DNA from 3 places in the Arthrobacter sp. 2RAF22 genome. Region 3 is predicted to be linked to each of the others. Evidence: riboswitches for the same ligand, from Rfam matches in the RefSeq annotation. Region 3 holds a riboswitch; each other region holds the start of a gene.
The links. A riboswitch is a leader RNA that binds a small molecule or an ion and turns the genes downstream of it on or off. The one in region 3 is predicted to bind cyclic di-AMP.
Positions count from the first base shown of each region.

Region 1: it holds a riboswitch for cyclic di-AMP, as region 3 does, so the genes downstream of both, AB4068_RS11460 (hypothetical protein) here and AB4068_RS07405 (hypothetical protein) in region 3, are expected to answer to the same signal.
Region 2: it holds a riboswitch for cyclic di-AMP, as region 3 does, so the genes downstream of both, AB4068_RS04335 (M23 family metallopeptidase) here and AB4068_RS07405 (hypothetical protein) in region 3, are expected to answer to the same signal.

Region 1 covers NZ_JBFRGL010000013.1:43,100-52,805, forward strand. The annotation lists gene AB4068_RS11440 (sodium:solute symporter family protein) at 1-65, opposite strand, end outside; gene AB4068_RS11445 (ArnT family glycosyltransferase) at 264-2,357, opposite strand; gene AB4068_RS11450 (glycosyltransferase family 39 protein) at 2,364-4,439, opposite strand; gene AB4068_RS11455 (glycosyltransferase) at 4,436-5,806, opposite strand; gene AB4068_RS11460 (hypothetical protein) at 5,966-6,703, opposite strand; cyclic di-AMP (ydaO/yuaA leader) riboswitch at 6,706-6,879, opposite strand; gene AB4068_RS11465 (sensor histidine kinase) at 7,044-8,522, opposite strand; gene AB4068_RS11470 (response regulator transcription factor) at 8,535-9,275, opposite strand; gene AB4068_RS11475 (hypothetical protein) at 9,491-9,706, shown strand, end outside.
Region 2 covers NZ_JBFRGL010000002.1:184,165-193,870, reverse strand. The annotation lists gene AB4068_RS04365 (FdhF/YdeP family oxidoreductase) at 1-1,871, opposite strand, end outside; gene AB4068_RS04360 (molybdopterin molybdotransferase MoeA) at 1,934-3,259, opposite strand; gene AB4068_RS04355 (DUF6457 domain-containing protein) at 3,256-3,543, opposite strand; gene mobA (molybdenum cofactor guanylyltransferase) at 3,575-4,204, opposite strand; gene AB4068_RS04345 (HNH endonuclease) at 4,242-4,742, opposite strand; gene AB4068_RS04340 (NlpC/P60 family protein) at 4,992-5,756, opposite strand; cyclic di-AMP (ydaO/yuaA leader) riboswitch at 5,762-5,928, opposite strand; gene AB4068_RS04335 (M23 family metallopeptidase) at 6,074-6,892, opposite strand; cyclic di-AMP (ydaO/yuaA leader) riboswitch at 6,895-7,102, opposite strand; gene AB4068_RS04330 (metal-dependent transcriptional regulator) at 7,228-7,923, opposite strand; gene serC (phosphoserine transaminase) at 8,196-9,326, shown strand; gene AB4068_RS04320 (MFS transporter) at 9,348-9,706, opposite strand, start outside.
Region 3 covers NZ_JBFRGL010000006.1:99,575-109,280, reverse strand. The annotation lists gene AB4068_RS07430 (acyl-CoA dehydrogenase family protein) at 1-43, opposite strand, end outside; gene AB4068_RS07425 (TetR/AcrR family transcriptional regulator) at 157-933, opposite strand; gene AB4068_RS07420 (helix-turn-helix domain-containing protein) at 994-1,389, shown strand; gene AB4068_RS07415 (TetR/AcrR family transcriptional regulator) at 1,395-2,015, opposite strand; gene AB4068_RS07410 (flavin-containing monooxygenase) at 2,056-3,180, shown strand; cyclic di-AMP (ydaO/yuaA leader) riboswitch at 3,265-3,410, shown strand; gene AB4068_RS07405 (hypothetical protein) at 3,425-4,540, shown strand; gene AB4068_RS07400 (PucR family transcriptional regulator) at 4,699-5,913, opposite strand; gene ald (alanine dehydrogenase) at 6,134-7,252, shown strand; gene AB4068_RS07390 (hypothetical protein) at 7,573-8,301, opposite strand; gene AB4068_RS07385 (RNA polymerase sigma factor) at 8,298-8,849, opposite strand; gene AB4068_RS07380 (hypothetical protein) at 8,983-9,654, opposite strand.

The DNA.
Region 1 (9,706 bases), on a different contig from region 3:
CACCAGCCGATCCCTATCATGACGACGAAATAGGCCCCTAAAACGAGCCAGTCGGCGAAATACATACATGCTCCTTGATGCAACGAAAGCTTGGAAATGGGATCTGCAGTGGCGTCCACTTTTCTCTGCAAACGTTTGCAAAACAAGGGTCTTTTTGAAAGATTTCTTGCGGGGCCTGGAAGGCGACAGAAAGGCTGTGGCTGTGCCCTCGGATTACTCCGCGGTCACCGCCACAACCCGTTTGGGTGCTTCAGCCGGCCGGCTCACCCCGCCAGTACGTACACCGTGGTCCCGCCGATGGTCTGTGACTGGAAGTTCGCAGCCACCCATTGCGCGATCTGGGCGGGGGCTTCCGATCCGCTGTTCGCCTGCATGGTCCCGCCGGCGATGAAGTAGTGGATCTTGCCCTGTGCCACGAGCTGCTGGAACTGCTCAAGGGTGGGAGACGGGTCCGTGCCGTTGAAACCGCCCACCGCCATGACCGGCAGTTCGGTGGCCAGCTGGTAGCCGGCGGCGTTGTTCGAGCCCACGACGGCGGCCGCCCACGTGTAGTTCGAGGCGCCGGATTTCAGTGCGGCAACCATTTCCGACGACGGCGTGGTGGCGCCGAGCAGGCCGCCCATGCCGCCGCCTTGCCGGTTCCCTCCGAAGCCGCCGGCCTGGGCGCCCGGCTGTTGGAGGGTCTGCGGGGGAGTGTTCTGGGCTGCGTTGTTTTGCCCGAAGCCGCCCCGGGCTCCAAAGCCGCCGAAGCCACCGAACGTAGTCGCGGGACCGGCGCTGGGGATTGCGCCACTATGCGTCACGGAGGCGGTAGAGATCGAGTACGCCAGCGGACCGGCAAGGGAGGCCGCGAGGGCGAGCGCCGCCGTCGTGCGGTGGAGGATGCGGACCGGGAAACGTCCCGAGAGCAGCAAGCCGGCCGCAGCCGCCAATGCGCCCAGCAGCGCGGCCCAGCGCAGCAACGGACCATAAGCGGTGGTGCCGCCCAGGAGGCCGAAGGCCGTGAATCCAGCTGCGGCCACTGCCACAGCGAGCACGACCGCGGCGACGAGCTGTGCGCGGTGCTGCCACAAAAGCGCCCCGCCCAGGCCCGCGAGCCCGGCGATGCCCGGGGCCAGCGCCACCGCGTAGTAGGGGTGGATGATGCCTGCCATGAAGCTGAACACGAGCCCGGTGACCAGCACCCACGAGCCCCACACGATCACCGAGGCGCGGACGCTATCCGTGCGCGGGGCACGCCGGCCCAGCCACAGCAGCCCGGCCCCGAGGACCAGCACCGAAGGGAGCAGCCACGCGATCTGGCCGCCGAATTCGTTGTTGAACATCCGGAACAGCCCGGGAACTCCCCAGCCGTTGCCGCCCCCGACGCTGCCGGTCTCCTGGCCGCTGAGCCGGCCCAAGCCGTTGTAACCGAGCGTCAGTTCCAGGATGGAGTTGTTCTGTGAGCCGCCGATGTATGGCCGCATGTTCGCCGGAACGAGTTCGACGACGGCGAGCCACCAGCCGGCCGCGACCACCATGGCCGCCCCCGCGCCGAGCAGATGAAGCAGGCGACGCCCCACTCCACCCGGCGCGGCAACCAAGTACGCCACCGCAAATCCAGGAACCACCAGCAGGACCTGGAGTTGCTTGGTGAGGAAGCCGAAGCCAAGGAACACTCCGGCCAGCAGGAGCCAGCGCAGTTTGTTGTCCTGCATGGACCGCAGGGTGGCGTAGCCGGCGGCCGTCATGAGTAGCACCAGCAGGGCGTCCGGGTTGTTGAACCGGAACATGAGGGTGGCTACCGGGGTGATGGCCATGACGACGGCGGCGAGCAGCCCGGCCCGGTGGGCGAGCTGTGGATCGCCGGAAGCGGGGGCCGCGGCTCGCCTGACTGCCAGATACAGCAGCCAGGCCGTGGCCACGCCCATGAGCGCCTGGGGAACCAGGATGCTCCAGGAGCTCAGCCCGAAGATCCGTACCGAGAGGTCCATGATCCAGAGCGACGCCGGCGGTTTGTCCACCGTGATGGAGTTGGCGGCGTCGGACGATCCGAAGCACCATGCGGCCCAATTCTGCGAACCGGCCTGGGCCGCCGCGGAATAGAACGCGTTGGCCCAGCCGGAAGCGCCGAGATTCCAGAGATAAAGGACCGCCGTTGCCAGGAGCACGAAACCGAGCTCCACGCGGTGCCGCAGGGCATGCGGGCCGCGGGTGCGGCGGGGCTGGCGGGACCGGCGGGGCGAACCGGCCCGGGCGCGGCCGCCCCCTCCGTGGGGAACGGCCGCTTCTTGCGGCGCAGTCGGCCCCACCAACAGCGGCGGCGGAGCCGGCTGCCTTGCCTCGGAGTCCGTGCCTGTGGAATAGGAAGTGGTCATCGGAATCTACTTTGTCAGCTTGTAGACCGTGGAGTTGCCCACCGTCTGGGCTTGGAAGTTCGCCTGTACCCAGGAGGCTACCTCGGAATTGCCGCCTTGGCCTCCGAACCCGCCGCCACCCATGCCGCCTCCTGCGATGTAGTAGCCGATCTGTCCCTTGGCCACCATGTCCTGGAACTCTGCCAGCGTGGGGTAGGGATCGCCGCCGTTCCAGCCACCGAGCGCGATCACGTTGGTGTTCGTGGCGAGCTCAAGGCTTGCGGCTTGGGTGGCACCGGAGACGATCGCCGACCACTTCGTGGTGGTGGATTTCAGCAGGGCGGTCAGTCCGGCGTCGGACGTTCCCTCGAAACCGGGCCCTCCCGCCTGACCCGCGCCACCAGCTGCGCCGAACCCACCGGCGCGGTTTCCGAAGCCGCCCATGGCGGAACCGCTGGGTCCCGACGTCGGGATGGAACCGGAGTGTGCTGTAGCCGCCGTCGCGAGCGTCCACGCCGCTGTTCCGAGGCCGCCGGCCAGAAGGGAAACGACGACGACGGCCGCGGCCGCAGCGTTCCGGAACCGCCCCGCCGTGTTTTGGCCGGCAAAGCGCAACGAGTCGAGGCGGAGCAGGATTGCCGCTGCCGCCACCACGCCGAGAACGACGATCACGATGCGCAACCACGGAAGCCAGGAGGCGTCGCGTCCCAGGAGAACCGCGGACCAGGCCGAACTACCGAGGATGACCACGGCCAGGACGATCCTGGCCGGCCAATATCCACGGCCACGCCACAGCTCAACGCTGCCAATGCCTACCAAGGCCGCGATTGCCGGTGCGAGCGCTACCGCGTAGTACGGGTGGACGATGCCGCTCATGAAGCTGAAGACGCCCGCCGTCACCAGAAGCCAGCCACCCCACAGGATGAGCGCGGCACGGGTGCGGGAAGCCCGCGCTTCCCGGCGGGTGAACCACAGGCCGGCCGCCAGCAGAATCAGTGCAGCAGGGAGAAGCCAGGAGACCTCAGCGCCGAAGCTCGTGCCAAACATGCGGGTGATCCCGGCAGCGCCACCGAATCCGGCGTTGCCGCCACCGCCTCCGCCGAAGGCGCCGAGGCCACCGAGATTGCCTCCAGCAGGGGCGCCCGCTCCGCCTCCGCCGGGCGTGCCTTCGCCCGAACCCGTGATGCGGGACAGCCCGTTGTAGCCAAAGGTCAGCTCGAGGAAGCTGTTGGTTTGCGAACCCGCCATGTAAGGCCGTGCCGATGCCGGGGTCAGCTGGAAGAGGGCGACATAACTGCCGGCTACTACTGCGATTCCGGCCAGCGCGCCGAGCAGGTGCAGCAGCCTCCGCCGCAACGGGGTCGGGGCGGCCCAGAGGTACGCGAGTCCCAGGCCTGGAACAATCAGGAAACCCTGCAGCATCTTGCTCAGGAACGCGAGGCCCACTACAGCGCCGGCAGCGGCGAGCCACTTCCAGCCCGCCCGTTCGATGGCGCGGGTAGTGAAGTACGCCGCCAGGACCAGGCAGAGAGTCAGCATGGCGTCGGGATTGTTGAAGCGGAACATGAGCGCCGCCACCGGGGTCAGTGCCAATGCCCCACCGGCCAACAAGCCAGCGCCTGGTCCGGAAACCCGCTTGACCGTCAAGTAAAGGAATCCAACGGCGGCCACGCCCATCAGCGCCTCGGGAACCAGCATGCTCAGGGGAGAGAAGCCGAAGATCCGGCCCGCCAAAGCAGGGATCCACAAGGAGGCCGGAGGCTTGTCCACGGTGATGGCGTTGCCGGCGTCGAGCGAACCGAACAGAAGCGCCGTCCAGTCCTTGGTGCCGGCTTGAATGGCCGCTGCGTAGAAGGAGTTTCCGTAGCCGGTGGCCGCGAGGTTCCAGAGATACAGGAACGCGGTGGCTACGAGGAGCCCGGCGGCGGACGGCCGTACCCAACGGGGCTGCCGACCAAAGGCGTATCGGGTCCAGCGGGGCTTGGCGTCCGGGGTTGATGGGCCTGCCGAGTGGCGCGGTGCGTCGGCAATCCCGACGGCGGGGCCGGCGTCAGCATTTCCGGCGGCGGGTCCTGTGCTTGCGGGAGTAATCGTGGAGGTCATGATGCTGCCGTTTCTGTGCGCGTTTTGGCTTGTGTCGTGGGTTCAGCCGACGGCGCCGCAGGCTGCCGAAAGACCCAAAGGCGGAACAACAGGAAGCGGACTGCCGTGGCGGCGAGGTTCGCTGCGACCACGGTGAGGAGCTCGCCCCAGCGGTCCGGCGTCGTCGTACTGTGCACCAGGGCGAGGGCCCCGGAGGTGAGTGCGAGACCGATCCCGAAGACGATCAACCCCTCGAAGTGGTGCCGAACGGGATTGCCGCCCTGGATGCCGAAGGTGAAGCGACGGTTGGCGCCGGTGTTGGCGATGGCCGTGACGAGCAGCGCCAGGAAGTTCGCCAGCTGCGGGTCCATGATGCCGCGGCAGAACAGGAAGATGAGCACATAGGCGAGGGTGGACGCAGCCCCGATCGCGGCGAACCGGACCAATTGCCCGAATAGGCTGCTTCGCGGGCTCTGCTCGGCAGTGCGGGACGACGCCGGGAGAGGCCCGCGTGCAAGTGCCGCCCGCAGTTCCGGAATCGGGATGCGTCCAGAGACGAGATCCCGGGTAAGCCGGACCATGCCGCGCATGTCGGCCAGGGCGGTCCGCACCACGTCGACGCTGGAATTGGGATCGTCGATCCAGTCGACGGGAACTTCGTGGACCCGGAGGCCGCAGCGTTCGGCGAGGACCAGGAGTTCGGTGTCGAAGAACCACGAGTTATCCATGGTGTGCGGGAGGATCTGCTGGGCGACGTCTGCCCGGATCGCTTTGAAGCCGCACTGGGCATCGCTGAAGCGGGCACCCATGAACGAGTGCAGCATCAAGTTGTAGCTGCGCGAAATGAACTCGCGTTTGGGGCCGCGGACGACCCGCGAGTTACGGGTCAGTCGGGTGCCGATGGCGAGGTCCGAATGGCCGGAGATCAGCGGCGCCAAAAGGGGCGCCAGTGCGGCGAGGTCAGTGGAAAGGTCAACGTCCATGTAAGCCAGAACGGGCGACGGCGATGCAAGCCACACCTTGCGAAGGGCGTTGCCGCGTCCCTTCTCGTCAAGGTGGACAACCGCGAGCTCGGGCAGTTCCCGGGCTACGCGCTCCGCGATTTTCAACGTGCCGTCCGTGCTCGCGTTGTCCGCCACGGTGATGCGGAAGCCATGCGGGAAGGATTCGCGCAAGTGGCCGTGAAGCCTGCGCAGGCACTCTTCGAGATCGCGTTCCTCGTTGAAGACGGGGATGGTGACGTCGAGGACGGGGATGGCGGCGTGGGTGTCCACGGGGGCGCGCCGCCCCGTGCCGCGCTGGATGGGAGTGCTGGGTTGGATGGGAAGGCCCGGCGGCACCACCGCGGGGTCCTTCAGGGTTCCGGAGGTGGATTCGATGAGCGTCATGTATCCAGAGTGCCGTTGCCGAATATGAAGGCTTTAGGCGGAACCTGTGACGTGGCTGTGGATGTGTGACCAGCGTGGCGCATCACTTGCCTGGCCAAGAACGGAGAGGCCCGCCCCGGAAGGGACGGACCTCGACGTACTTTGTGGGTGGCTCTTGGCTTAGTACCAGTTGTGGGCCAAGTGGAAGGACCATGCCGCGGACGGCGATCCGTAGCGTTCCTTGATGTAGTTCAGGCCCCAGCGGATTTGCGTCTGGTAGTTGGTCTGCCAGTCGGCGCCTTCGGACGCCATCTTTTCGGCCGGCAGCGACTGCCCAATGCCGTAAGCGCCACTGGAGGCGTTGGTGGCAGTGGTGCGCCAATCCGATTCCTTGTTCCACAAGGTGATCAGGGCCGACATTTCGCCCTGGCCCCAACCGTAGGAGGGAAGGATGCTTGCGGCGTAGGCCTGGGCGCCGGAGGGATCATCGACGGCGACGGGTGCAGCCGGTGCCGCTGGAGCAGGGGGTGCAGCGGGTGCGGCCGGTGCGGCAGCCTGGGGCGCGACGGCGGCCGGAGCGGGCGCGGCTGCCTGGCTTGGCGTCGACGCAGCGCTCGGCTTGGGGCTCGCGCTTGCGCTCGCCGACGGCGTGGCGGTGGCCGAAGGCGTGGCTGAGTGATCCACCGTGCGGGATTCGGACGTGCGGCTCATGTCCTGGGCGTTGATGGCTTGTCCGGCGGCCTGGGTGGCAGCGCCTGCGCCGAGGAACACGGCAACGACGCCGGCAACAACTGCCATGCGCTGGCCGGTGCCGAGGTTCGAGGCGGCTCGCCTCAGCGTGGAACGTGACTTGTTTCTCCGGGCAGGTTCGCCGCGGTGGCGCGCAACAGGGCGCGACTGATCCTTGGAATCAGACATGGTGATTGCCTCTCGACGCCTGCGGAGTTAGCTGTCGGATTCGGATGAGGTCATCCGGCCGTGGCCACAGCGGAACGTGGCGGCACGGCTTCACCCCTAGGGCTGGCTCAACATGAGCGCTTGCCCGGAGACCTGGGTCCCCCGTCTCTGCCTGGACTGTTGGGCACCGGGGAGTGGCAGAGCTCGGCGCCTACCCGGCGGTGGCCGGAATGATCCAGCGCACCTATTCGACGGTACAGGAGGATCCAGCTTAAGTCACATTTAGGTAACGGAGATCACGACGCCGGTGCGTCGACTTGCGCGCGCCGGGCACCGGCGTCGTACTCTTCTGGTTCGCCCGTCAGGCCGGGGCAGTCCTGAGCGCCGGGAGCCGCACCGCGAACTCCGTCCGGCCAGGCCGCGACGCCACTTCGACCGTGCCGCCGTGCGCCTGAACGATGGATTCCACAATGGACAAGCCGAGGCCGGAGGTGCCCTCGGAGCCGGACCGGGCGGCGTCGGCACGGGCAAAGCGGGAGAAGATCCTGCCCTGGAATTCAGGCGGGATGCCCGGGCCGTTGTCGGTCACGGTCACCACGGCGCTGCCATCGGCGGAGCGCATCACGCCCGTGACCACGGTGGTTCCCGCCTCGGTGTGCTTGCGGGCGTTGGAGAGCAGATTCGCCAAAACCTGGTGGAGTTGGGTGGTGTCGCCGCGGACCGTGAGGGGCTCATCCGGGAGCTTGAGTTGCCAGATGTGCTCGGGAGCCATGACTTTCTCGTCGCTGACGGTCTCGATCACCAACTGCGTGAGGTCCACATCGGTGAATTCCGGGGCCTTCCCTTCGTCCAACCGGGCCAAGAGAAGGAGGTCCTCCACGAGGGTGGTCATGCGTTCGGACTGGCTCTGCACCCGGCCCAGCGACTTGCGCCCGTCTTCGGTGAACGTCTCGGTCATGCGCAAGAGTTCGGTGTAGCCGCGGATGGCGGTCAGCGGAGTGCGTAGTTCGTGCGACGCATCCGCGACGAATTGGCGCACCTTGGTTTCGCTTTGCTGGCGGGCCTCGAGGGCGCTCGAGACGTTGTCCAGCATCAGGTTCAAAGCATGGCCGACGCTTCCCACTTCGGTGCTCGGATGGGCCGCCGACGCCGGAACACGCACCGCGAGGGCCACCTCGCCGGCGTCGAGTGGAAGTTTCGACACCTTGGTGGCGACGTCGGAGAGTTGCTCCAACGGCCGCATGGTGCGGCGGATCAGCACGGTTCCGGCCAGCCCGATCAGGACCAGTCCGCCCAAGGAGACCAGCACCATGGTCCAGACGAGGGAGGCCTCGGTGTCCTCTTTCGAGGCGAGCGGGAGACCTGTGATGACAACATCGCCGTAAGGAGTTTCGGTGGCCACCAGCCGGTAGCCGCCAGTGGACAGCGTGCGATCAACCGGGCGGCCATCGGACGGGAGCGCCGACAGGATTCGGGCGTCGCTGGGCGACAACGGCGCACGTGTGGCATCGGAGGACAAGAAGCCGGCATCGCTGCTCACCTGGCCTGCAAGGATGCGTGCATTGAGCGTGCCGATGCTCTGGCCGCGGGGGTCCAGCGGGTCCGGACGGCCGCCAGGGTTGCCTTGCGGCGGGCGGCCATGGGAGGCCTGCATCAATTGCTGATCGAGCTGCTTCGTGAGGAACACATCCATGGAGGCATAGCTGACCACCCCGACTGCACCGCAGATGGCCACAAGGAGTGCCATGGAGAGAAGGATCAAGCGCGTGCGCAAGTGCCAGGTTGAAGGATTGAACCAGCTATGGTCGGTCTGGCGGGGGATACCCGAGAGTGCGGACATTCGGCGCCCCGGCTATTCGGCAGGCTTGATGACGTAGCCTGCTCCGCGCACCGTGTGGATCATGGGCGGGTGGTTGGCCTCGATCTTCTTGCGCAGGTATGAGATGTAAAGCTCCACGATGTTGGCTTGGCCGCCGAAATCGTAGTCCCACACGCGGTCCAGGATCTGGGCCTTGCTGACCACGCGCTTGGGGTTCTCCATGAGGTAGCGCAGGAGCTCGAACTGGGTCGCCGTGAGCGGGATGTCCTCGCCGCCGCGGGTAACTTCACGCGTGTCGACGTTCAGGGTCAAGTCGCCCACCACCAGCTCGGCGGTGTCCATCGCGGCCACCCCCGAGCGTTGGACCAAACGGTGCAGGCGCAACAGGACTTCCTCCATGCTGAAGGGCTTGGTGACATAATCGTCGCCGCCGGCGGCCAACCCGACGATGCGGTCCTGTACGTCGTCCTTGGCGGTGAGGAAGAGCGCAGGCACCTCCGGCGCAAAGGCGCGGATCCTGCCGAGCAGCTCGACGCCGTCGAACCCTGGAAGCATCACATCCAGCACCAGGACGTCCGGTCGGAAGTCCTTGGCGAGCTTTACCGCGGCGGGACCGTCGCCCGCCACCGCCACCGACCAGCCCGCCATGCGGAGGCCCATGCTCATGAGCTCGGCGAGGCTGGGTTCGTCGTCAACCACAAGGGCACGGATGGGGGAACCGTCCGGGTGGCTGAGTTGCGGAAGGTTGTTGGTCATGGAGTGCGAGGATGCCATGGGACAACTCTCCAATCTGCCGGTTTGCCAGTGCTTTGCCGTTGCTGTGAGCACCCTGTGAGTCCCAGCCTAGCCACCTGTCCGGAGGTTGTGGCGGTTCTGCAGGTCACAGGGAAGCCTTCAGTTCGACACAGCCAACGCACAGCAAAGCGGCTGACGCTGTTTGGGACAAGAACAATCACGACCAAACAGTCTCGATTTCGATGGAGAACACCATGGATCAGCAAAACAACCCCTCCGTACCTGGTTCCGAGCCGGAGAACGGACACCCGCAGCCGGTGATCCGCCCCCTTGATGATTCTGCGCAGGCTGGTGCCGGGCAGCCGGCCGCAGGGTGGGGTGCTCCGCAGCCGCCGGCGAATCAGCCGCCTGCCGCCGGGTGGGGTGCTCCGCAGCCGCCGGCGAACCAGCAGCCGGCCGCTGGGTGGGGT
Region 2 (9,706 bases), on a different contig from region 3:
CGGGTGTCGCGTGGCGGGTTCGGCAGCACGAAGCCGTTCTTGGTCCGCACCCGCGCGTTGAAGTCCTCGAAGCCGGGGATCACCCTGGAGATGTGGTCGCGAATGACGTCGTAGTCTTCGGCCATGGCCCGCCAATCCACGGGGTGGTTGTCCCCGAGGACCGCCTGCGCCATGCGTGCGACGATGACGGGTTCGCTAAGCAAATGCTCCGAAATCGGAGTCAACCGGCCCTGCGTGGAGTGGATGACGGACATGGAGTCTTCAACGGAGAGGATCTGCCGTCCGCCCGGGTGTTTGTCGTCCGTGTCCGTGCGGCCCAGGGTGGGCAGGATCAGGGAGGTCTTGCCGTGTACAACATGGGCGCGGTTGGGCTTGGTGGAGATATGGACCGTCAGCCCGGCTTTCTTGAGCCCTTCCTCCAGGGCGACGGTGTCCGAACCTGCCGCGGCGAAGTTGCCGCCCATGGAAACGAAGACGTCCACCTCGCCCTTCTCCAAGGCGTGCTGGGTTTCCACGGAGTCGTATCCGTGGACCCGCGGTGTGGTGAATCCAAACTCTTTGTCCAAGGCTGCCAGGAAGCCTTCGGACGGTTTCTCCCAGATGCCCATCGTGCGGTCGCCCTGTACGTTGGAGTGGCCGCGCACGGGGCAGGCGCCGGCACCGCGTTTGCCGAAGTTCCCCTGCAAGAGCAGCAGGTTGATGATTTCCCGCAAGGTGTCCACGGAGTGCGGCTGCTGGGTGAGGCCCAGCGCCCAGCAAATGATGGTGCCCTTTGAGGCGGCGAGCATGCCGGCCACCTTGGTGATTTCGATGCGGCTCAGGCCCGTGGCGCGTTCCGTCTCTGCCCAGTCCAGGGTAGCCCGGGCTTCGGCGTAGGCCTCGAAACCGTCGGTCTGCGCCTCGATGAAGGCGCGATCAACCACGGTTCCAGGCTTCCGCTTCTCCTCCTCCAACAGGAGATGGCCCAGCGCTTGGAACAAGGCAAGGTCGCCACCCACCTTGATCTGGAGGAATTCATCGGCGATGTCCGTGCCGCCGCCCACCACGCCGTTGAGCGACTGGGGGTCCTTGAAGTTCAGGAGCCCGGCTTCCGGCAATGGATTGACGGCTACGACCTTGCCGCCGTTGTTCTTGCAATCACGCAGGGCTGAGAGCATGCGCGGATGGTTCGTGCCGGGGTTCTGCCCCACAACGAACACCAACTGAGCTTCATGGATGTCTTCCAGGGAGACAGTGCCCTTGCCGATGCCGATGGTCGGGTTGAGGGCGCTTCCGGAAGACTCGTGGCACATGTTCGAACAATCGGGCAGGTTGTTCGTGCCCAGGCTGCGGGCGAACAGCTGGTACATGAAGGCTGTCTCGTTGGCCGTGCGCCCCGAGGTGTAAAAAACGCAGCGGTCCGGCGTGGTGGCATTCACGTGCTCGCCGATCAGGGCGAAAGCATCCGTCCAGCTGATCGGCGAATAGTGCGTCTCGCCAGGGCGGATGACGACGGGCTCGGCAATGCGGCCTTGGCTGCCGAGCCAGTATTCGGTCTTGTCCCCAAGCTCGGCCAGGGAGTGCCGGGCCCAGAACTCCGCGTCGACCACGCGTGTGGTGCTCTCCTCGGCGATTGCCTTGGCCCCGTTTTCGCAGAACTCGGCGGGACTGCGTTTGCCCGTGATGGACTCCGGCCAGGCGCAGCCGGGACAATCGAAACCGTCCCGCTGGTTGACGCGGAGCATTGACTTGACGGTCCGGCCGACACCCGCTTGGGACCAGCCCCGTTCCAATGCCACGGTGACAGCTTTGACGCCCGCCGCGGAGCGCTTGGGTGGGTGGATCTGGAGGTCATCTTCATTGATGTCCTGCTCGGGAGCATGCCTGTTCATGTCCCCATCATTGCAAGGCCTGACTCTCTAATCCACCCGCGTCCATCCCGCACCTGAAACTCTCAGCCCGTCAGGGCGCTCCAGTCCACCGGACCGGACGAAACCTTCCGTGCTGGCTTGGCAGGAGTCTTCTTGGCCTTGTCCTCCGGTGGCTTCGGCCGGGGAAGCGGCGGCCCCCACGGCAATGGAAAAGCTGGCACTGCCTCTCCAAGTTGTACGCCGTGCGGCGGCACCACCATGATTCCGTCCGCACTGGCGAGGCCGCGCATCATCCCGGGCCCCGCGTGCTGGGCCGGCGACGCCAAGCCGTACACAAACCTGAAGGGAAACAAGCGCGTGCGCCCGGGATCGGCGTCGAGCATTGCACCGCAAGGAACCTCGCCCACCTCGGGCAGTGTTCCGTGACCCAGACCCGCGAGGAGCGGCGCGCCGATCGTGAAGAGGACCATCATGGCCGCGAGCGGATTGCCTGGGAGGCCCAGCACGAAGCGACCGTCCGGCAACTCGGCCAAAACGCCGGGATGTCCCGGACGCATCGCAATTCCATCAATCAGCAAGCGGCCACCCAGCTCCGCAATGGCCCGACGGAAGTGGTCCGTCCCCGAACGGCCGGTACCCCCGGTGGTGATGACGACGTCGGCGGGTGGCGCGTCCGGCGACAGCTCACCTTCCTCAAGGGCCGAGAGCCATTCGTCATAGGAGTCGCCCACCTTGATTTGCTCGCCGCGAATGCCGCCAAGGAGCTCGACGACGGCGCCAAGCTGGGGACCGAAAGTATCCCTCACGCGCCCGGGGGCCGGGACACCCGCGGTCACCACCTCGGCGCCGGTCAGCACCATTTTCACGAGGGGCTTGCCCAGGACGTCCAGTTCATCACGTCCGGCCAGGGCGGCCAGGGCGAGATGGGCCGGGTTCAGGACGACGCCTGATTTGATCAGCAGCTCGCCCGCCGCGGCTTCTTCTCCCGCGTCGCGGATGTGTTGCCCGTTGCGCGGTTCGCCGGGCTTCGCGTTCCCGCCGAGCGCGAGCAGTGGTAAGCCGTCTTCGTCCGTGGTCAGGACCCCGCTCTCCCTCCGCAGAACGGCCTTGGCCCCGGGCGGGATCAGGCCACCCGTGGCGATCGGGCTGGCTTGGTGCGGTGCCAGCCGATGGCCGGGTTCGGCGAGGATCCATGGACCGCTGCCGTTGACTGCCCAGCCATCCATCGCGGAGGACGCGTAGTGCGGCAGGTCCTGCAAGGCGTGGACATCCGAGGCCAGGGTCCTGCCGATGGCGTCCTTCAGGGCAACGGGTGCGGCGGGAATGGGCGTGGCGCTATCGAAGGCAAGTTGCCGCGCCTCGGCCCACAAGTGGTCGGCATGCGGGACATGCCCGGGGGCTTCCGTCATCCGGCGTCGGTTCCGGGGTTCGTATAGTCCTTCGCGAGCGTGCGTGCCAGGCCCAGGGCTGCATCCATCGACGCAGATTGAGTGGCTTGTCCCGAGCCCGAGGCAAGCCCGGCCGCAAAGCCCGCAATGAAGGTTGTCAAAGGAGCCGCCGGCCGGACCACCGAATGGGCTGCAACGCCCGCCAGGGACAGGATCTCGTTGATGTCGATCTCGACGTCGTCCAACTCATACGCTTGCAGCAGGCTCCTGCACCATTCCTCGAGCGTTTCTTCCTGGCTCTTCACGATCCGCCTCCACTGTCCGGTACAGCTGTTGTCACGGCAGGTCGCCGTCCACTCCAAGCGCCGCGGCGTCATCCCAGGTATCCACGTCATCGGTGGACCCTGCGGGGACAGGCACGGCCTGCAGATCAAGCCTAGCAAGCAGGCGGAAAACCGCGGCGTTGACCAGGCCACGTTCTTCTCCGGCAGCTTGCACTTCGCGCTGCAAAGCAGATACGCGGTAGATCCCGAGCAGCGGCTGCTTCCTACCGTCGCCGGATACGGACATGGCCCCGTCCGTGTCCTGGTGGCCTGCAACTTCCCGGAGCAGGACCGGAACCGCGGCGGCGGCCAGGGGCATATCGCAGGCCAGGACGAGAACCCAGGGCGCGTGCTTCGTGGACGGCTCCTCGCCGTCTTGCGTTTCGCCTCCGTGCCCCAGGGCGAGGAGTCCGGCGGCGATCGCGGCTGCGGGTCCGGCGAAGGGCGGCTCCTCCCGCGCGGTCAATGTGCCGTCCGGCAGAGTGCCGGGATCCGGGCCGACGACGACGACGCTTCCCGCACCGCGTGCGGCCGCCACGGCGCGCTCAAGGAGTGTGGCGCCGTCGTATCTCAACTGGGCTTTGGGCACGCCGCCGAGGCGGGAGGACTTGCCACCCGCCAATATCACCGCATCAAAGTCCACCCGCCCAGATTACCCGGGAAGCGGGCTCAATTCCGGTTCAGGCCGCCGACTCGGGCAGGAGGAAGGGATCCCATGCGGGCGCAGGTTTCTCAAGCTCCTTGATTTGCCAGATAGTCCCGGTGGGCGCCGCCGGAGTGAACCTCAGTTTCCAGCCCATCTCGGCTGGGGTGTGGTCACTCTTGGCGTTGTTGCAGCGCAAGCACGCTGCCACCAGGTTTTCCCAGGAATCCGCGCCGCCCCTGGATTTGGGGTGGACGTGGTCAATGGTGTGCGCTGCTTTCCCGCAGTAGGCGCAACGGTGACCGTCACGGCGCAAGACGCCGCGGCGAGTGACCGCCGTGATGGTGTTGTACCTTGGCCGGATGTAGCGATTGAGCAGAATCACGGAAGGACGTCCGAGAATCTCTTGTGGCCCGACGACAGGCTCGTCGCCTTCGGCCACTACGCTCGCTTTTCCGGTGAGCACAAGGACCAGCGCCCGGCGGAAGGTTACTACCGCCAGCGGTTCATATCCAGCATTCAGAACGAGTGTGCGCATGCACGTACCTCTTCACGGCCGCACCCGTCAGGGGCGCGAGGGCCGGCTGCCCTCTGCATGTACGGGCTGTGGATCGACAACCTAAGAGTAAACACCAGAAGGCCAGATCAACGAATCCATGCGGCGGTTCCAGCGCAGTGTCGGTCAAAGTTCATGTGCCGGACACGTAAGCGCACGCTCGTTAAAACAGGACATCCCCACCGGCGGACCAGCGGGGATGTTCCAGTGAAGCTATGTAACCGGGGCTATTTAGCCACCAACGCGGATGAAGACGGGGCCGGAGCCGACATTGACGCTGTAAAGGGCGGTGGTGCCACCGTTCCAGCCGCCGTGGACTGCCATGCCGTTGCCGACGTAAACAGCGATGTGGGCCATGCCCATGCCACCGTTCTGGTAGTAGACCAGGTCTCCCGGCTGCGCTTCAGCAGCGCTGACCGTACGGCCAAGGGAGAGGTAGTCTGCCGGCCAGCCGTGGAAGTTGATGCCAACAGCGGCCAGGGAGTTCGAGGCCAGGGCAGTGCAGTCCTGGGCAACGCCAAGCTGAGCGTAAGCTGCGGCAGCAATCGCTGCGCCCTTGCCGCTGGCAACCTTCGTGGCGGGCGAAACAGCAGCGGTCACAGAAAGCGTCGAGGAGCCGGTAGCGGCACCCGTGGCAGCCTGCGAAGCCGGAGCGGCTTCCTGGGTGGCAACCGGAGCTGCGACAACCGGAGCAGCTTCGGTGGAAACCACCGGGCGTTCGTACTTGATGGCGACGGAGGAGTCGGCCGAAATGCTGGCTTGGGCGATGGACTGGACTTCCAGGGCGGAGGTCGAAGTGGACTCGCGGGGAACGTTGGTTTCTGCAGCGTTGGCTGCGATACCGCTAGTGAGCACCAGACCGGAAGCAGCTGCGATAACGGCTGCCTGACGGCCTACGCCACCGGCGTTGCTGCCGACAGTCTTAGCGATAACGGCAAGCGAGTTGGTCTTGGTGACCGCGGCACGGTGGCGCGCAACAGTAGAGCGTGAAGACACGTTAAGAGGCCTCTCCCTATGCCCGCGAGGTAAGCTGTCGGATTCGGATGGGAGTCATCCGGCCACACTCCTCCCTCTCGGAAGTCGTGCGACTTAACCCCAAGGCCATCGGTGAAGATGACCAAAAGTGGGTCCCCCGCCTCTGCCAGACGATGTTTTGCGAACGGAACCTCGGGCAGTGGCAGAGCTAGGCAATCCACCCGAGTGCATCAACTCTCTAAAAGTTGATGCGAGTTAGACGGTACATGAGTTTTGGCTGAATGTCACATTCAGGTCACGGAGCGTGACAAGCATGCGAGAGACTTCCATCGGATTGGCTACAGCCAGCCCAGGGGGTCAACGACGTCGCCGTTGACCATGACTTCAAAGTGGAGGTGGCAGCCCGTGGAGGCGCCCGTAGTGCCGCTCAATGCGATGACATCGCCTCGGCCAACCGTTTGGCCCACCTGGACGTTGAACGACGACAAATGGTTGTACGTGGTTTCCAGGCCGTTGCCATGGTCCACCACAATGCGGTTTCCGCCGCCATACGGATGCCAGCCGGCGAAGGTGACCTTGCCGGCCGCGGCAGCATGGACCTGGGTGCCGCACTGGGCCACGAAGTCCTGGCCGCGGTGGAACTCCCCCAAACCGCCCGTGATGGGATTCACGCGGTAGCCGAAAGGCGAGGCCGTGGTCAGGGTGTCCAGGGGCGCCCCCAGGGTGCCCTTGGAGGACGAGGTCTTGATGGTGCCGACGGACTGTGCGCTCAAGAGCTGCTTGAGCTTGCTGTCCGGATCCGCAGTGGTTGACACTGCGGCACGGCTGAAGTCGATCGTGGCGCTTGCCGCGGCAGGAATCTCGGGCTGGGTGCCCACAGCCGAGGCGGCCTGGCTTGAATCCGCCGTGGCCGTCATGGCGCCGGTGCCCGGCATAGCGACTGTCAGGATGAGGCCCGTCGTGGCGAGGGCCACTCCGGCCTTCTGTCCCGCTCCGCTCGCGGCGGCGAATTCGGCCATCTGCCGCAAAGGACCCTTGCGGCGGCGAAGTTCGCGATGGGGATCGCGCGGCCGCTCGTGCTCGACGGCGCTTGTGCCCCGCAGCTCAGCAGTAGGACCGGACGCGCGCCTGCGGCCCCTGGTGTTCTGCGTGGTCAAGGTTTTCCTCTCTGGCAAGCCTGCGAAGTTAGCTGTCGGATTCGGGCCAGAGAGATCGTGGACCCGGTCCGCGCGAAGGGCACGAAACGCAAGGTACCCGGAGGGGCCTTGCGTTGTTTGCACTTCCGCTACGGACTTCACCCCAAGGCCGTCTTTCGACAGCCGATGGTGGTTCCTCCGTTTCTGCCAGTGAATGGACTAATCCACCTGATCCGCTGGCAGAACTCGGCTTCGGATCAGGTAACGCTTTGGTATCGGCGCCAGTATTTAACTATAGGGGATTAAGCCCCACGGTAATAATTTCGTTATCTTTGCGGGCGACCCCGCCGGGCCGGCTAGGCGACCGTGACAAACACGTGCGAGGCAACCTCAGGCGGCAGCTCCAGCGCGCCCTCGATATTAGGCACGCGAACGGAGATGTACTCCCCCACGCGCTCCAGGGACACCCTGGCGCCCGGGCGGATTCCGCCCTCGTCCAGCTGGACCAGAAGTTCCGGTTCCACCTGGATCGGTTCAGCCAGCCGGCTGACGGTGACCCGGTTTTCAGGTGAATATTCGTTCATCGCGTCAAGAAGGTTGACCACGCCATCCGTAAAGGCGTGGGACGCGGCTCCACCCAGCGCTTCGAGTCCGGGAATGGGGTTGCCATAGGGCGATTCCGTGGGGTGGTCCAGCAATTCATAGAGCCGTCGTTCCACGCGCTCACTCATGACATGCTCCCAACGGCACGCTTCATCGTGCACGTAGGCCCAGTCCAGTCCAATGACATCTGCCAGGAGCCGTTCGGCGAGCCGGTGCTTGCGCATGACCTCGGTGGCGCGTTTCCGGCCCGTTTCAGTCAGCTCAAGGTGCCGGTCGTTGGACACAATCACCAGGCCGTCGCGCTCCATCCGCCCGATCGTCTGGGAAACGGTGGGGCCGGAGTGCCGCAAGCGCTCGGCGATGCGGGCGCGAAGAGCCACGATGTTCTCTTCTTCAAGCTCCAAAATGGTCCGAAGATACATCTCAGTGGTATCGATCAGATCCGTCATCCAGCTCAGCTCCTCGAGCGCAGTATCTTGCGTATTTTCGCCAGCTCCAAGCTTAGCTTATTTGGAATTACTCCGGATAATTCCGGCGCTTGTCCACCGCCCGGTCCGCCGTCCTCTCCTGAGCCGGCGGAACGATGGGTTTCCACGTGGCGGACTATGACACCTTCGGTTCTGCCCCCGCCTGCGGTGTCAGGCAGAATTGGGGAGTCGAAGGGGCAGCTTGCCACCTGCCACGACCCATCTAGGCCGCTACTTCACCATTGGAGCATCCCGTGAGCGACAACAGCATCACCATCCCCGCCGATTTGCTGCCCAAGGACGGCCGCTTCGGCGCCGGGCCCTCCAAGGTCCGCCCGGAGCAGATCGAGGCCCTCTCCGCCGCCTCGACAACGATCCTCGGCACCTCCCACCGCCAAGCACCCGTCAAGAACCTGGTGGGCTCCGTCCGCGAGGGACTTAGCCAGTTCTTCCGTGCGCCCGAGGGCTACGAGGTGATCCTCGGCGTCGGAGGCTCCACCGCGTTCTGGGACGTCGCCAGCTTCGGCCTGGTCGAGAAGAAGGCCCAGCACCTCTCTTTCGGTGAGTTCGGTTCCAAGTTCGCTTCGGCGACCAACAAGGCACCGTTCCTTGAAGCTTCCTCCATCATCACGTCCGAGCCTGGTACCCGGCCGGTTTCCCAGGCCGAAGCAGGCGTGGACGTATACGCGTGGCCACAGAACGAAACCTCGACGGGTGTCGCCGCTCCGGTCAAGCGGGTTCAAGGCAGCGACGACGGCGCCTTGGTCCTGGTGGATGCGACGTCCGCAGCCGGCGGCCTGGATGTTGATGTTGCCGAAGCCGACGTCTACTACTTCGCCCCGCAAAAGAACTTTGCGTCCGACGGAGGCCTGTGGCTCGGCCTCTTCTCCCCCGCCGCCTTGGAGCGCGCCGCCCGTATCAAGGCAAGCGGCCGCTGGATCCCCGATTTCCTCGACCTGCAGACGGCCATCGACAACTCGAAGCTCAACCAGACCTACAACACGCCGTCCCTGTCCACCTTGGTGACATTGGATGCCCAGGTCCAGTGGCTCAACAAGAACGGTGGCCTGGATTTCGCTTCCGGACGCACCGCGGACTCCGCAAGCCGTATCTACAGCTGGGCAGAGGCTTCCGAGTACGCCACCCCGTTCGTGGCAAAGGCCGAGGACCGCTCCAACGTCATTGCCACGATCGATTTCGATGACTCGATCGACGCCGCGGCCATCGCCAAGGTGCTCCGCGCCAACGGGATCGTGGACACGGAGCCCTACCGCAAGCTGGGCCGCAACCAGCTGCGCATCGCTACCTTCGTTGCCATCGAGCCGGACGACGTCTCCGCATTGCTCGCCAGCATCGACTTCGTGGTGGGCGAACTGAAGAAGTAAGGGCCTGCCGCATTCCCGCGGTCAAGGCTGGTCAGCGTCGTCCGGGTGGGGATCCCGGGCGGCGCTGTCCCTTTTAACGGCGTCCCTATTAGCTGGACCCGCGCTTTGGGACTCAATCCGGAAGAACCGCATCCCGCCGGCGCTGCGGTCGAAGCGGAGCCGCAGCTGGCGCGCGCGGATGATCCACACGATGCCGACGACGGCGGTACTGGCGCCCGCGGCAGCGGCCACTCCCACTGCCCACCGGGGTCCGGCGACGTTGGACACCCAGCCGACGAACGGTGCACCGATGGGCGTTCCACCCATGAAAATGGCCATGTAGAGTGCCATGACCCTGCCGCGCATGACGGGTTCCGTGGTGGACTGCACGTAGCCGTTGG
Region 3 (9,706 bases):
CCGGGAATATGGCATCCAGTTCCTCGGAAGCGCTGTTGGACATCGTCGTCATGGGGGATCCTCGCTCGGGGTTGCGATCTACGACTCCCAGCATGCGCTGACACTCAGTTTCATGTCAAGGAACTCAGTTCCAACCATGGACTCTGCTGGATCGAACTAAGCCAGCGCGTCCCGAACCGCTTGAATGATCTCTTCCGTACCCGCTGCCGGATCGAGGACAGCAACCACGACGGCGGGTCGGCCGCCTTGCGCGGACGCAGCACCGGCTGCGTCGCTACCCGCCTCGCCGGTTGAAACACGGGCGAACGTGTCCGCCAACGCGCCCAATTCACGCCCGAGCCTGGTGGCCAACTCCCCGGCTTCAGCTTCCCGCCCGTCGCGCTCCGCGCCCGTGACGCGCTCCGCATCCGCCTCGCGTTCGCCAGCAGAAACCGCCCGCAGCCATTGGCGCAGGACGCTGTTGTGCACAGCAACCACCGAAGCGGCAAAGGCCACGGCCGTGACCTCGCGGCTTTCGCCCTCGGGCAACGCGGAAAGAAGATGATTCCGGAAAGCCCGTTGATAGCGATGCGTCATGACAAGTTCACGATCACGAAGGGCCGGCACTTGATGCAGAAGGTCGTAGCGGGCGAGGGAGGTTTTCCGGTTGCCCACATGGTGGCCAAAAACCAAGAGCGCGGCATCCACGACGGCACGCAACGGATCCGCCGTCGTCCGCGCAAGGAGCTCCTGGACCCGCGCCAGAATACGGTCGTGATCAGCGAAAACAATGTCTTCTTTGGAGCCGAACTTGCGGAAAAACGTGCTCCGGCTGATCCCTGCTGCATCGGCAAGGTCGTCCACGGAGGTCGCGTCATAGCCTTGCCGCACCAGTAGATCGATTGCCGCGGCCACGGCGAGCGCGGGATCCGGATTGGCGGGGTAGTTGACCATAGGCGTGAATCTAACACGGCGGCGTAACCGCACAGCCTTGAGCGCGGCTAGGCTTCTGCCATGGCATTGATAGCTCCCCGCGTGACGCCTGGCTTGCCCGCGGACGACGCCCGCAACCTGGCGCGCTCACTCCAGGACAGCAACGACATCACCGTCTTCGTGGATGGCACGGTCCACCGGCTGCCGGATGAGGCGAGGGACGCCGTCGTCGACCTCCTTGGCAGGCTGGGCCGAGGTGAAGCTGTGACCGTGAGCAGCGTCGAGGAAATGCTCACGACGTCGAGGGCGGCCGAACTCGCGGGAATCTCGCACACCTACCTGCGGAACATGACTGACCGTGGCGAAATCCCGGTGGAATACCGCGGCACGCATCGGCGCATCAGGCTCGCGGACATCATGGCGTGGCTGGAAACCCAGAAGAAGACGGCCGCGGCGGAAGAGGAAAGCAACAAGTAGAAAAGCTACGCAAGGGCCGCCTTGAGCGCAGCGTGGACCCAATCCCGGTAGCGGTCCAATCCCCAGGCGAAGTCCAGCACGAGTGACCGGTAGGTGTCCGGATGACCCACCGACCAGATCACGGCAGCGGCTTGCTCGTCGCTCATGCCGGAGCTCAGTGCCCCGCGCCGCCTGAGCGCGGCCGCAGCTTCCGCATAGTTCCGTAGCCGGGCTTCGGCCCGGTCCCGCTCCACTTTTGCGGCTTCGGCGTCGACGGCGGAGGCCTGCCGCATGACGGTGAACAATTGGGTGCTCCGCGGATTCACCTCGGCAAACCAGTCGGCCAACAGCGCCAGGACCGCTCCGGCGTCGGCGGCTGCGGCAGTCCGCTCGCGCATGGTCTCCGGCACGGCGCGAGGAGCATCCGGACCCGCCGCCGTCGCGTCAACCACGGCGGAGAGCAGCGCAGCCTTGTTGCCCACGGAGTTGTAGATGGTCTGGACGGCCACACCTGCTTGCTCGGCAACGGCCCCGATAGTGGTGGCCACATACCCTTTGCTCAGAAACAGCTGACGGGCGGCCTCCACCACGGCAGCTTTGGTTGCGACAGCTTGAGCTAAGCGCCTGTCATTGTGCCGGATTTCCACGAAAAAAGAATAGCATTCCAGTGACTGGAATGCTATTCTAATGACCTCGGACACCTCAGGAGGCTTCGCGATGGACAGCAATGAGGCAGTGAACACGGTAATTGTGGGCGCCGGGCAGGCGGGCCTCGCCACCGGATACCACCTGAAGAAACACCGGCAAGATTTCCTCATCCTGGACTCGCAGGCCCGCGTCGGCGACGTGTGGCGGAGCCGATGGGATTCCTTGCGTCTCTTCACCCCGGCGCAGCACGATTCCCTTCCCGGCCTGCCGTTTCCAGCCGCCCGGGGGACCTTTCCCGGCAAAGACGCCATGGCCGAATACCTCGAGAATTACGCCACGAACTGGGAACTCCCGGTACGCCATGGCGCCCGCGTCGTCGGCATCGAGCGGGAGGACGGCCGGTTCCGGGTGCAGTCCAGCGCCGGGTCGATCCTGGCGAGAAACGTTGTTGTTGCCACGGGCCCGAATACACAGCCACGGGTCCCGGCGTTCGCCAGGGATCTCGATCCAGGCATCCACCAACTGCACGGAGCGGAATACTCCAACCCGGACTCAATTCCGCCCGGAGATGTCCTGGTGGTCGGCTCCGGCACCTCCGGCGTCGAAATCGCCCTGGAGCTCGCACCCACGCACCGCACCTACATCGCAGGAAACCCTCCGTTCCACATTCCAGGCCCCGTGACGCGATACGCCGGCGGGCTTTGGTGGCTCTTCATCCACAAGGTGCTGAACAGATCCACCCCTGTCGGCCGCAAGGTCGCGCTCGGGTTCACCCAGCATGGCGCGCCACTGATCCGGACCTCAACGCGAGAGCTCGACGCCGCGGGAGTCACCCGCCTACCACGCCTGAAGGGCACGCGCGATGGCCAACCCCTGACCGATGAAGGCCACGCGATACCGGTGTCCACGGTCATCTGGGCTACTGGTTACCAACCGGACTTTGGCTGGATCCAAGGACTTCCCACGGATGAGGACGGCTGGCCGCTCACCCTCCGGGGCGCCGTAGAACAACTCCCAGGACTGTTCTTTGTGGGCATGCCCTTCCAATACGGATTGACCTCCGGGCTCGTGGGCGGGGTCGGCCGCGACGCCGAACACGTCGCGGGACTCATCGCCGGCCAGGCCGGGCAAAAACGGGTCACCGCGCCCGTTATTCAAATGTGACTTTGCATGCCGGCTGTTGTAACGTCGAGGGGCGACCCAGTCCCCAACCGGGCCGCTTCCGGGTTGACGCCGAGCTCTGCCGCAACCCGGAATCCGCCAGACCCGCGGCAGAGACGGGGGACCCAGAGTCTCCGGGCCCACTTCAGGCCCTTGGGGTGAAGCCGCCACGCGCGGCCGGACGGCCTCGTCCGAACCCGACAGCTAACCTCGAAGGCGTTGAGAGGCAATCACCATGTCCCCAACCATGGATCAGCCTCGCCGTGCCCAAGTGGCGGGCGAGAGCACCAAACCAACCGGACGTCGTCGGGCCACAGACAGCGAACCGTTCATCGCTGCGCCGGCTTCCGAACCTTTGAGTTCGACGGCGGCACCCACCACCGCCGCAACCCCGACGACGGCGGCACCCACCACGCGCGCGGCCGCCCGGGCGGCCGAACGGAAGCGGGCCTCAGAAGCCAGCGAAACTGCGGCCATTGAAACAGTGCCTGCCGCGGCGGCAGAACCTGCCACCGCGGCCATACCGACTGTCGCTGCCGAGACCGCGGCTCCTGCGACAGCTGAGCCGGCCACCGCGGCCATACCGACGGTGTCTGCTGCGACCTTGGCTCGCGCGACAGCAGAGTCGGCCAAAACCGAGAACGCAGCCACAACGGCACTTCCCGCGGCAACCCGCGCCGGCGCCGGTCTGGCGCCCCTTACCGGTTCCTCCTTCAGCCGTGAACCACACGCCGTCCTCAAGAAGGCCGCCGCCGTCCGGACGATGAGCAACCGAATGGCAGTGGTGACAGGTGCCCTAGGCATCTTGTTGGCCGCCGGCTCCCTGGGACAAGCCCTCGAGTTGCCCTTCTTCGGCCAGGAATCCCGTGCCCAGAACGCTGCCAGCGCAGACAGCCAGGACTCCACGCAATCCAGCGCTCCTTCCACGACGCCAAGCACCTCCCCCAGCGCTGCGGAATCACCTTCGGCAGCTACCCCGAGCGCCAAGTCCGGCCAGGCCGGGGACCCGGCGCAGCATTCGCCGCAAGGACCGGTAGCTGTCGAATCGTCGAGCGTCCCTGCACCATCGATCTCCGTTCAGGTTCCTGCCCTCCCGTCAGCGCTGCCCCCAAGCCTCACCCCGGCGCCTGTTCCTTCCACCCCGGTTCCGGCCCAGCCTGCGCCGGCTCCCAGCCCCGGTCCGACCGGACCCGCTAGCCCAACCCCGACACCGGATCCGACGGATCCAGCGTCTCCGACTCCCGCACCCACAGGTTCTTGGAAGCCACGGACCCCGGCCAGCCCCACACCGACGCCACCGCCTACCCAACCGGGCGTCGATCTTGGGTCGATTCTGGACGCAGCAACCAAGGCACTGCAGTGAGGATGGGAGGGCATCGAGCATTTGCCGTCGAGTGGCACGGACGATGCTGCCGGAACACCTGGACGCAGATGATTCAGCACCGCCCGGACCGCTGGCGCTGCAGCCTTCAGTTGAGGCAGTTCAACAAGTAGGCCAGCGCGGTTTCCGGTACCTGCGCTTCAAATCCGCGGTCGGCCAGCCCAGCGGCGCGCCTTGAGCGTTGCGTGGAGTTCGAGCCGGGTGGCGCCATTCAGCGGATCCGCTCCGATAAGCTGGCGGACCCTGGCCAGTCGGTTGTAGATGCTGCTGCGGTGCAGGTGGAGCTTCGAGGCCACATCCTGAACGGAGCCGTCGCTGTCGTAAAGCAGTTCGAGCACGGGCAGCAGCTCGCCGTTGCGGTCGGCGTCCTCGATCTCCTGGAAGTGCACGGAACCCGAATCGTCCCACCCCCCGGGCGCCTGTAGCCGTTCGAACAACTGATAGATCCCGGCCGAGCGGCTGTCCACGAGCTCGCCGAGCGGAGGATCGACGGCGGCAGCCTGGGCCGCGAGCTTCGACTGCCGGTACGCCCGGCCCAGTTGGCGAATAGCCGCAAACGGCTCGCTGATGCCAAGAATGACGCGGTCCACTTTTCGGCCGGCGCGCTTGGCGAGTTCCAGCTGATAGTGGACCAGGACCTGGGCATGCTCTGCCCGTCCGCCCGTTTCGCGGAACAACAGGACCGAGTGCGTCTCAGTCCCGGCGCTGAAAAGCACGGAATCGACCCCGATAGTGGCCTGCAGTGCGGCGGAACGGTGTGTCAGGGTCGCCGCGATCGGATCAGAGACACCGCCACTGTCCGCAGCATCGAGCACGGTAACCAGCTGCCACGGTCCCCTGCCTTGGATCTCCTTCCATCCCGCCACGGCCGCCACCGCGTTGGACTCGCCTTGGCATGCAGCGAGGAATTCCTGCTCACGGCGGCGCCGGAACTCCGATTCCGCCGTATTGGAATCGAGCAGCAACCCCGCGAGGAGGTCCAACTCGTCCCGGACACCAGGCAATTCGGCGAGTATCGCCGTCGCGGTCTGCTCGTCAAGGTCCTGCTGGACCCAGAGGTATCCCACACGGAATCCGCGCACCAGCAACGGGACGCAAACCCGCCCGACCATCCCGAGTTCTTCATTGGCGGGTACGACGACGGGACGCACCGCGGTTGCGATGCCGTGCGAGAGCTGCCAGGCGCTGACGTCCACCGGGACACGCTTGCTCAGGAGGAAATTCACGCGCACACGGTCGGCGTGGGACTGGTTGGAACTGTAGGCGAGCAGCACGCCGTCAAGGTCTTCCAAGGAGAGGCCACGGCCCAACTTGAGTGCTACGTCCTCGACGATTTTCTCCACGTCTTGCTGCATGGAGAAAACACTACTTTGCCCCACGAACATCAGGCGACACCTGACGCCCTCAATATCGACAAATGTCGAGTCGAGGGCGGCAAAAACCGCGGAATTCCGGGGAAGTCGGCAACCGTGACGATCGCCTTTCCTGTCGGCTGGCTCACAGCGGATTTATTCTGGAAGCACAGTCCCCCGCAGAGAAAAAGGCCGTTGAAGCCTTTCGAAGATGGAGCCCAAAATGATCATCGGTGTCCCCAAAGAGATCAAGAACAACGAATTCCGCGTTGCCATCACGGCCGCGGGCGTTCACGAGTTCCGCACCCACGGCCACACCGTTCTGGTGGAACGGGGCGCAGGCCTGGGCTCCGGTATCACGGACGAGGAATACTCGGTTGCCGGCGCTGAGATCGTGGCCGAGGCCGACGACGTCTGGGCACGCGCTGACATGGTCATGAAGGTCAAGGAACCGATCAAGGCCGAGTACCACCGCTTCCGCAAGGGCCTGATCCTCTTCACCTACCTGCACTTGGCCGCCGAGGCCGAGCTGACCCAGGAACTCATCAACTCCGGCGTCACGGCCATCGCCTACGAAACCGTCCAGGACGGCCGCGCGCTGCCTCTGTTGGCACCCATGTCCGAGGTTGCCGGCCGCCTGTCGGTCGTCGTCGGCGCTTCCTCCCTCATGGCTCCGGCCGGTGGCAAGGGTGTGCTGCTGGGCGGCGTACCCGGCGTCCGCCCGGCCAAGGTTGTTGTCCTCGGCGCCGGTGTTGCCGGTACCAACGCCGCCGCCATGGCCTTGGGCCTGGGCGCCGACGTCACCATCCTGGACATCAACATCAACCGCCTCCGCGAACTGGACGCCCTCTACCAGGGCCGCCTGAAGACGGTCGCCTCCAACGCATACGAGATCGAGAAGTCCGTGGTCGACGCCGACCTCGTCATCGGTTCCGTGCTGATCCCGGGCGCCAAGGCCCCCAAGCTGGTCACCAACGAGCTGGTTTCCCGCATGAAGCCCGGCTCCGTGCTGGTGGACATCGCAGTGGACCAGGGCGGCTGCTTCGAGGACACGCACCCCACCACGCACCAGGAACCCACGTACAAGGTCCACAACACGATCTTCTACTGCGTCGCCAACATGCCGGGCGCCGTTCCGAACACTTCCACTTACGCCCTGACCAACGTCACCCTGCGCTACGCGGTGTCACTGGCCAACCTGGGCGTCAGGGCTGCATTCGACCGCGACCCCGCACTGGCGGCCGGCCTCAACATCGCGGCAGGCAAGGTCACGCACCGCTCGGTTTCCGAGGCGCACAACCTGCCCCTCGTCGCCGATTGGCACAACCTGGTCTCGGCATAGTTTCCTCTCCGCCCCTCACCGGGGCGGCTTAGCGATCACGACGGCGGGGTGCGGCTTCCACGGGAAGCGGCACCCCGCCGTCGTGGTCCCCACCGACGCTCGCTCACTTTTAGGGCATTTCGGCCCGACGCTCGCTCACTTTTAGGGCATTTTGGCCCGACGCTCGCTCAGATCTTCTGAGCGAGCGTTGAAGGTATCAGGCGTATTGGTGAGCGAGCGTCGGGTGAAAATAGGCCATATCTGCAGGAGCGTCTAATGGAGTACCCCCGGCCGCCTGAGCGGCTCGTCCGAGCACGACGCCGGACACTCCACGACGCCAGTTACGGCTTGACCGGGCTGCCCGGAAGAATCTCGGACGGAACCGGTTGGGGCAACGGCAGCGTGGGGGTTGGGACCTCCGGCGTCGGGATCGTGATCTGTCCCGGGCGGCCCTTGGCGATATCGTGCAATCCATTGCGCGGATCCGACTCGGACCCCGGCGCAGTAGTGCCGGGAGTGGCGTGCGGCGAAGGATGCGCGGTGTTTTGGGCCCCAGGCGCAGAGGACTCCGGAGAGGGCGATCCGGGAACGTTTGTTTCCCGGGTGGGCATAGGGACCGGCTCCTGGCGGGTTCCTTGCTGTTGTGGAGCGTTGCCGCCCGATCCAGGGGTGAGCTGCGAAACAACGGATCCCACCACGGCGCCCAAGTGTTCGATCGTTCCCGGAATGCCGCCGTCGGACGCAGCCGCGGCGGTAGCTCCGGCGGCAAGGGAGGCCGCAACGGCAAGAGCCGCAATGCCGGCGCGGCGCTTACGACGGCGACGAGCGGCCAGTTCATCAACAGGGGTGGCCGCGGCGCGGGCTAGCGGGGTTGTGGCCGCGACAGGAGCAGCCGCAACGCCTGCAGGTGCCATCAAAGCCTGCACAGCCGCCGATGGCTGCGGCCGGGTGCTCGCAAGGGCGCGCAGTTCCAGCAGCTCGGTCCGGATCTCGTACGCTTCGTCGAGCCCGGCTTCAGCAAGCAGGCGGTCAACGCCTTGCTCGCCGAAGGATGCGGATTTTTCGCTCATGATGTGCCATTCCTTAGTAGTGCACGTTCTCTCAGTGCACTCAATGCCCTGCGCTGCAACTGCTTCACGGCTCCTTGGGACTTGCCCATGATGTCCGCTGTTTCTTCCAACGAAAGGTCCGCCACGACCCGTAGTGCCAGGACCTCCCGGTAGTCGGGATTGAGGTCCGCCAGTAGCTCGGTTACACCCAGGCCTGCGCCATGCCCGAATGCCTGGTCCTCGGCCGAAGGCGCGCGCCGCGAATCCAGATCGGATTCATAGGGCGCGGAATCAGGGGTGCGTTCCCGCTTCCGGTAGTGATCCACCATTCGCGCGTGCGCTATGGAGAAGAGGAGGGTCTTGGCTCCCTGGAGACCTCCGCGGAGGGAATCCAGTTTGGGATAGAGGGCCAGGAACACGTCCTGGGTAACTGCTTCCGGATCGTCTACGCCGCGGGCTCGCAGGTATCCAAACACCGGTCCGGAAAATTCGTTGTAGGCAGCCGTGAAGAGCAGGGCGGGATCTTCCTCGTCCGCCTGCAAATATTCGTCAGCCAAAGGGTCAAGCACCCGCGACCCCTCCATCCCACGCAGCACGGTCATCGTCCCTGGCCTAGGAAATGACCACTGCCGCCGTCTGTTGCGTCGCGGGGCTCCTTGTCATTTAGCCAAGGAGCCCCGCCGTTCAAGCGTAGCCGCAGTGTTACGGGCTGACAGAATCGGACGGCACGTGCACCGGTGCGGTCGGCACGTGGGACGGCACAGCCGGGACGGCCGGTACAGCAGGAACGGCCGGTGCAGACGGCACGGCGGGAACAGCCGGTACGGCCGGCACTGCGGCGTTTCCATCGGCGTCGGCCTTGGCGGAAGCAGATCCGTCAGCGTTCAGGCCGGCGGCCTTGCCTTCGCTCACGACGGTGGCGCAGTGTGCGTTGACGTTGGCCTCGCCGCCAGCGGCGACTACCAGTGAGGAGTAACCGGGTACCTTGGCGTCAGCCTTCAGGCCGCCGTTGAGGAGGGCGGTGCAGAGGCCGAATGCCTCAGGCGAGGTGGCTTTGGCTGAAGCGGCTGCCGCTGCGGCCTTGGACTTTGCGTCGTCGACGGCGTCCGTGGCCTTGGACTTGGCATCGGCAGCGGCGTCAGTTGCCTTGGACGTTGCCGTCTGGGACGCGTCGGCAGTCTTGGACAGCGCGGACTCGGCTGCTTTGGACGCTACCGGAGCCGGGGCGCCGAGCAGCTCGTGGGCGCTCTTCTGCAGATCGTTGGGAAGTGCTCCGTTGAAGGCTGCGACGCCGGTTCCGCCGACCGCTACAGCTCCGGCAGCGAGGACGCCGGCGGCGATTTTGCTAGTGGCAAGGACAGTGAACAAGGACATGAAACCCTCCGACAAACGTTTTGGGACTACTCCGGCAGCGGCTTTGTCGCTA